Regions from separate parts of the Rhizobium sp. BG4 genome, predicted to be linked through region 2. Evidence: predicted binding sites of a transcription regulator. Region 2 holds the regulator's gene; the other holds the start of a gene.
The links. The regulator PhoB, encoded in region 2, activates phosphate uptake and scavenging genes when phosphate is short. The targets are predictions, from matches to a motif close to TGTCATNNANCTGTCAT.
Positions count from the first base shown of each region.

Region 1: the regulator PhoB is predicted to act here: its motif matches at 1,864-1,880, upstream of phnF (phosphonate metabolism transcriptional regulator PhnF).

Region 1 covers NZ_CP044125.1:1,645,375-1,648,675, reverse strand. The annotation lists gene F2982_RS08605 (carbon-phosphorus lyase complex subunit PhnI) at 1-717, opposite strand, end outside; gene phnH (phosphonate C-P lyase system protein PhnH) at 721-1,329, opposite strand; gene phnG (phosphonate C-P lyase system protein PhnG) at 1,329-1,793, opposite strand; gene phnF (phosphonate metabolism transcriptional regulator PhnF) at 1,894-2,631, shown strand; gene F2982_RS08585 (2,3-bisphosphoglycerate-dependent phosphoglycerate mutase) at 2,680-3,301, opposite strand, start outside.
Region 2 covers NZ_CP044125.1:1,327,271-1,330,571, forward strand. The annotation lists gene F2982_RS06960 (GcrA family cell cycle regulator) at 277-810, shown strand; gene phoB (phosphate regulon transcriptional regulator PhoB) at 895-1,578, opposite strand; gene phoU (phosphate signaling complex protein PhoU) at 1,612-2,325, opposite strand; gene pstB (phosphate ABC transporter ATP-binding protein PstB) at 2,370-3,185, opposite strand; gene pstA (phosphate ABC transporter permease PstA) at 3,201-3,301, opposite strand, start outside.

The DNA of each region.
Region 1 (3,301 bases), 320 kb from region 2:
AGGCACGTCGAATTCCACCTCGACTTCGCCGATGCGGATTTCGCCGGTGAAGGGGTGGTTGCGGCCGTAGCCGCGCTGCGTCGAGTAGCCGAGCGCCAGAAGGAAGCCTTCGTCGCCTCGGGCGAGCGCCTGCAGGCGCAGATCCCGGCTCATCGGGAATTCCATCGGCTCGCGCGTCAGGTCGCCGATCTCGTGATCTTCGGGCATCGAACCATCGTCCTCGATCAGGCCTTCCTGGCCGAGGATTTCGGAGACGCGGATGACGTGGCCGGTTTCGGCCTGGCGCTGAGCCGGCTCCTCAACCTCTTCATCCGTCAGCAGCGACGGGTCGAGCAGGCGGTGCGTATAGTCGAAGGTCGGGCCGAGCAGCTGGCCGCCCGGAAGGTCCTTGTAGGTCGCCGAGATACGGCGCTCGATCGTCATGCGGCTCGTATCGAGCGGCTTAGAGTAACCGAAGCGCGGCAGCGTCGTGCGGTAGGCACGCAGCAGGAAGATCGCCTCGATCATGTCGCCGCGCGACTGGCGTACGGCAAGCGCGGCAAGGGTCCGGTCGTAGAGCGATGCCTCCGCCATGACGCGGTCGACGGCAAGCGCCAGCTGCGCGACGATCTGCTCGATGCCGATTGCCGGAAGCGAGCGGTCACCGCGGCGGCGGTCGGCGAGCAGGCGATGAGCATTGGCGATGGCGGCCTCGCCACCTTTGACAGCAACATACATGGTTCACATCTCCGTTGCAGTGATCTTGGTGGTGCGCGGCAGGCAGAGGAAACTGCTGCCTGCGGCCAGCACGATGTCGACACCGCGCGGGAACAAGGCGCGGTTCTCGTTCCAGAGGCGGATGAAGGTCTCCGGCAGTCCCACCGGTGCGATTTCCGTCACGGTCTTGATACCCGGTCCCATCAGCGCCAGCGCCTTGCCGCCGTCGAGCGCAGCAATCTCGATGACAACCGTCGTCGAACGGTCGGGATATTCCTGCGTGCCCGGGGCGAATAGGCCAAAAGTGGAGAGCGCCATGCCGCTGTCGACGAAGGCGAAGCGCGCCTCGGCCTTTTCGGTGGTGACGGTCGCGCCCGTGTGGAAGCTCAGCCAGCCCGGTACGGCAGATTTGTTCAGCGCAGGCGAAAGCCAGACCGGCGTGTCATGATCGCAGAGCGTCAGCGCGATGGCGCCGGCCGCGGCACCCATCGGCGCAGGCGGGGCAGCATCGGGCGACAGCGTCTGGATCGAGCCTGGGCGGGCCATGGCATCCATCATCGCCTTGAAGACGCTCTGGGCCTGGAAGACCGGCTCGGCAAAGCCGCCGGTCAAAGTATCGTTCCTGAGTTCCATCAATCGTCTCCGCGAACCATGGTGAAGAAGTCGACGCGTGTTGCGGCCGTCTCGTCGGCCTTCTGCTGCGTCGCGGTGGCGATGCGCTGGGCGATCGGCTGAAGCAGTCTGTCCTCGACGAACGCCTTGGTTGCCTCTTCCTGCCAGAGAGCGTCGAAGATCGCGCAAAGCCGCGCCTTCTTGCGATCGGTGCCCAGCGACTGACCATGGCCGACCGTGCCGCTGGCGAGCCGGATCGTGGCGCGGGTGACCGTCACTTCGCCGAGATTGAAGGCCGAGCCGCCACCGCCGATGCGGCCGCGGACCATTACCAGTCCGGTTTCCGGGCCACGCACGGCCTGAACCTCGGGCTTGTTTGCAAGCGCCTCCCAGGCGTCATTCAGTTCAGCGAGCTCGGAGCGGGCGAGAAGATCGACCACCCTCTTCCTGCCGTCGGCTGCCTCGATTTTCTCTGCTGGTTTCATCGCCACATCCTTCGAAATGTCTATTGATATAGACAACCATACAAGATATAGCTACGCTTAAATCGGGGACATGACAAGCGTGTGACATGGCAGGGGTGAAATGGCTGGGCTGAAGCAGGTACAGAGGCAGACGGGGGTGGCGCTATGGCGCCAGATAGCGGATCGCATCCGCGAGGCAATTACCCGCGGCGCTTATGATGAAACGGGCATGGTGCCGCCGGAAACGGCGCTCGCCGAACAGTTCGGCGTCAACCGGCATACGGTTCGAAGCGCCCTTGCGGCTCTGGCTCAGGAGGGAATCGTCCGCGCCGTGCAAGGCCGCGGCACGCTGATCGAGCGCCGGGAGCGGCTGAATTTCCCGATCAGCAAGCGCACGCGCTTCACCACCGGCATCAGCGGACAGGCAAGGGAAACGCGCGGTTTCCTGCTGGCGGCTGCCGAGGAGCCTGCCGATGCAGAGGTCGCGCGCTGGCTGAAAATGTGTCCCGGCGATGCGGTCGTCAGGATCGAAACGACAAGAGAGGCCGACAAGCGTCCGGTCTCACGGGCAACGAGCTGGTTTCCCGCCGCGCGTTTCGGCGATATCGCCGAAACCTACCGCAAGACGGAATCGATCACCAAGGCTTTCGCGCTGCTCGGCCTGCAGGACTATGTCCGAGCAACGACAGAGATCACTGCCGCGCATGCCGATGCTGGAGACATCGCCGATCTGGAGCTGACGCCCGGTGCGATCCTGCTGATCACCAAGGCGATGAACACCGATCTCGACGGCGTTCCCGTGCAATATTCCATCACCCGCTTCGCCGCAGACCGGGTGCAATTCACCATCGAAAACTGAAAAAAAGCCGGGCACTTGGTCCGGCTTTCTGATTGATGCGAATCCGGCTCAGTGAGCGGCGGACATGTCGCCGAGCACTTCCTTGGAAGCGACGGTGGAATCGGCCTTCAGCTTGTAGACCATCGGAACGCCGGTCGCGAGGTTGAGGTCGAGAACCTGTTCGCGGGTCAGGCGGTCGAGCACCATGACCAGCGAACGCAGCGAGTTGCCGTGAGCCGCGACGAGAACCTTCTCGCCACGCAGAACGCGCGGCAGGATTTCCGTCAGGTAGTAGGGCCAGACGCGGGCGCCGGTGTCGCGCAGGCTTTCGCCGCCCGGAGGCGGGACGTCGTACGAGCGGCGCCAGATATGAACCTGCTCCTCGCCCCACTTGGCGCGGGCGTCATCCTTGTTGAGACCGGAGAGGTCGCCGTAGTCGCGCTCGTTCAGCGCCTGATCCTTGATCGTCTGCAGGCCCTGCTGGCCGACCTTGTCGAGGATGAGCTTCAGCGTGTGCTGCGCGCGGGTCAGCGCTGAGGTGTAGGCGACATCGAACTTGATGCCGTAATCGGCAAGCGCCTGGCCGCCGGCCGTCGCTTCCTGGATGCCGAGCTCGGTCAGATCAGGATCTTTCCAGCCGGTGAAGAGGTTCTTCAGGTTCCAGTCGCTCTGGCCATGCCGAACGAGAACG
Region 2 (3,301 bases):
GTGACGCTCAAGCGATGTCGCGTTTCATCAACAGCTAATGTTGCAGAAATGACTCTGTGGGGAAGCAAGTTGGGGAAAACTTGAAATTCGATTCATCCGGATTCCCGCGACTCTTGTCACGGAGTCAGCCTCACACTAGGTTAAAACTCAATTACTAGACTGCATGCGGCGGAACTAGTCACCAAAATTAGTCAAGCGTTTCTTGTGTCGGATTCATCCGGGGCAAACGGTGAAGGATTCTGCCTTCACAACGCTTAAACGGCGGAGACACAGGGCATGAACTGGACAGACGAGCGGGTCGAGAAACTCAAGAAACTGTGGTCCGAAGGGTTGAGCGCGAGCCAGATCGCGGCGCAACTTGGAGGCGTGAGCCGGAATGCCGTTATCGGCAAGGTTCACCGTCTGGCACTGCCGGGCCGTGCCAAGGCCGGCGGCAATGCGACGGCGGCACGAGCTCCGAAGCGCACGACTTCGGCACCGCGCGCTCCGAACTATGCATCGCGCATGACGACCCGCACCGTTGCCCGCCCGCAGGGCGCAACGATGCTGAAGGAAGAGATCGAAATCGACGTCATGGAGGAGATGGAATATCGTCCGGCTTCCAACGTTGTCGTGCCGATCTCGCGCCGTCTCGGCCTGACGGAACTGACCGAGCGTACCTGCAAGTGGCCGGTCGGCGATCCGCTGAAGGACGATTTCCATTTCTGCGGCTGCGAAAGCCCGGATTCTTCGCCCTACTGCACCTATCACCAGCGCCTGGCTTACCAGCCGGTCAATGATCGCCGCAGGGCCGCAGCCCGGGCAAACTGAGCCGGGTAAAGACAAACGAAAAACGGGCCTTTCGGCCCGTTTTTTTGTATCTGCTTGTCAGGAGGCCGTAGCCTCCTTGATCACTCAGGCTTCCATGGAATAACCGGCACCGCGGACGGTGCGGATGACATCCTGCATGTTCGAGAAGTTGAGCGCCTTGCGCAGGCGGCCGACATGGACGTCGACGGTACGCTCGTCGACATAGATGTCGTGACCCCAGACGCCGTCGAGCAGTTGCGAGCGCGAGAAGACGCGGCCCGGCGACGACATCAGAAACTCCAGGAGGCGGAACTCGGTCGGTCCGAGACGGACTTCGCGGGTCTTGCGGTGAACGCGGTGCGTTTCGCGGTCGAGTTCGATATCGCCGCACTTCAGCACGGTCGAGAGAACTTCCGGCTTGGCGCGGCGCAGCATCGCCTTGACGCGGGCAACGAGCTCGGGCGTCGAGAACGGCTTGACGACATAGTCGTCGGCGCCGGTCGACAGGCCGCGGACGCGCTCACTCTCTTCACCGCGCGCCGTCAGCATGATGATCGGCAAGCGCTCGGTTTCCGGGCGCATGCGCAGCCGGCGGCAGAGCTCGATGCCTGATACGCCAGGCAGCATCCAATCGAGGATAAGAAGGTCCGGCGTGCGCTCCTGAAGGCGGATTTCCGCCTCGTCGCCGCGCAGGATGGTATCGACTTCGAAACCTTCGGCTTCGAGATTGTAGCGAAGAAGCACGCTCAGTGCTTCTTCGTCTTCAACGACTGCAACTCTCGGGATCATTCTATTCTGTCTCCTGAGGCCCGGTCCGGATGATTATTCCGTTACCGCGCCGACGGTGTTGGCGGTGTCGTCCTTCGGACGCTCGCCTTCCGGCTGAGCGCCGGTCGCCATGTAGTAGATGGTTTCAGCAATGTTCGTGGCGTGGTCGCCGATGCGCTCGATGTTCTTGGCGCAGAAGAGCAGATGCGTGCAGCTGGTGATGTTGCGCGGATCTTCCATCATGTAGGTCAGGAGCTCGCGGAACAGCGACGTGTACATCGCGTCGATTTCCTCGTCGCGCTCGCGGATCGACTTCGCCTTGTCGGCAGCGCGCGTCGTGTAGACGTCGAGCACCTCCTTCAGCTGGACGAGCGCGAGCTCGGAGAGATGCTCCAGGCCACGGGCGAGCTTGCGCGGAACGCCGGTGCTCTGCACGGCGATGACGCGCTTTGCGGTGTTCTTGCCGAGGTCGCCGACGCGCTCGAGGTCTGCGGCGATGCGGATCGAACCCATGATCTCGCGCAGGTCCGACGCCATCGGCTGGCGGCGGGCGATGGTGACGATCGCCTTGTCGTTGATCTCGCGCTCGGCGTGATCGAGGATCACGTCGTCGGAGATGACCTTCTGCGCCAGCGCCGCGTCGCCGTTGACGAGGGCGCGGACAGCGTCGGAAACCATCTGCTCGGCCAGGCCGCCCATTTCGGAAATGCGGCGCGAGAGGAACTTCAGGTCTTCGTCATACGCAGAAAAAATATGTGTCGATGCCATGGGGAAAGTCCTTGAGTGTCTATCGGGGGTCGTGACGCCAAAGATCAGCCGAAGCGGCCCATGATATAATCCTGGGTGCGCGGATCGTCCGGATTGGTGAACATCTTGTCGGTGTCGTTCTCCTCGACGAGGTTGCCGAGGTGGAACATGGCCGTGCGCTGCGAAACGCGGGCGGCCTGCTGCATGGAGTGCGTGACGATGACGATCGTGTAGGCTTCGCGCAGCTCGTGGATCAGTTCCTCGACCTTTGCGGTGGCGATCGGGTCGAGTGCCGAGCACGGCTCGTCCATCAGGATGACTTCTGGCGAGACTGCAACAGCGCGGGCGATGCAGAGGCGCTGCTGCTGACCACCGGAGAGGCCGGTGCCGGATTCATGAACGCGGTCCTTGACCTCGTTCCAGAGGCCGGCGCGCTGCAGGCTGGTCTCGACGATCTGGTCCATGTCGGCCTTGGTCTTGGCGAGACCATGGATGCGCGGGCCGTAAGCGACGTTCTCATAGATCGACTTTGGGAACGGGTTCGGCTTCTGGAACACCATGCCGACGCGGGCGCGCAGTTCGACCACGTCGATATCCGGATCGTAGATATCGTCGCCATCGAGCGTGATCTTGCCGGTGACGCGGCAATTGTCGATCGTGTCGTTCATGCGGTTCAGGCTGCGCAGGAAGGTGGACTTGCCGCAGCCGGACGGGCCGATGAGCGCCGTAACGGTGTTTTCGCGGATGTTCAGCTTGACGTCGAAGAGGGCGCGCTTTTCGCCGTAATAGACGGAAACGTCCTGGCCGATCATCTTGTAGGGAATGCTGTTCATCTTCTGGTCCAGAGCCTTTTCAACTGCTGCTTCTGTCAACATGTTCATTGGGTTTTACTCCGTTTACCAGCGGCGCTCAAAGCGACGGCGCAAGAGGATGGCTCCTAGGTTCATGACGATCAGGAACAGGAGAAGGACGATGATGGCACCCGACGTACGTTCGA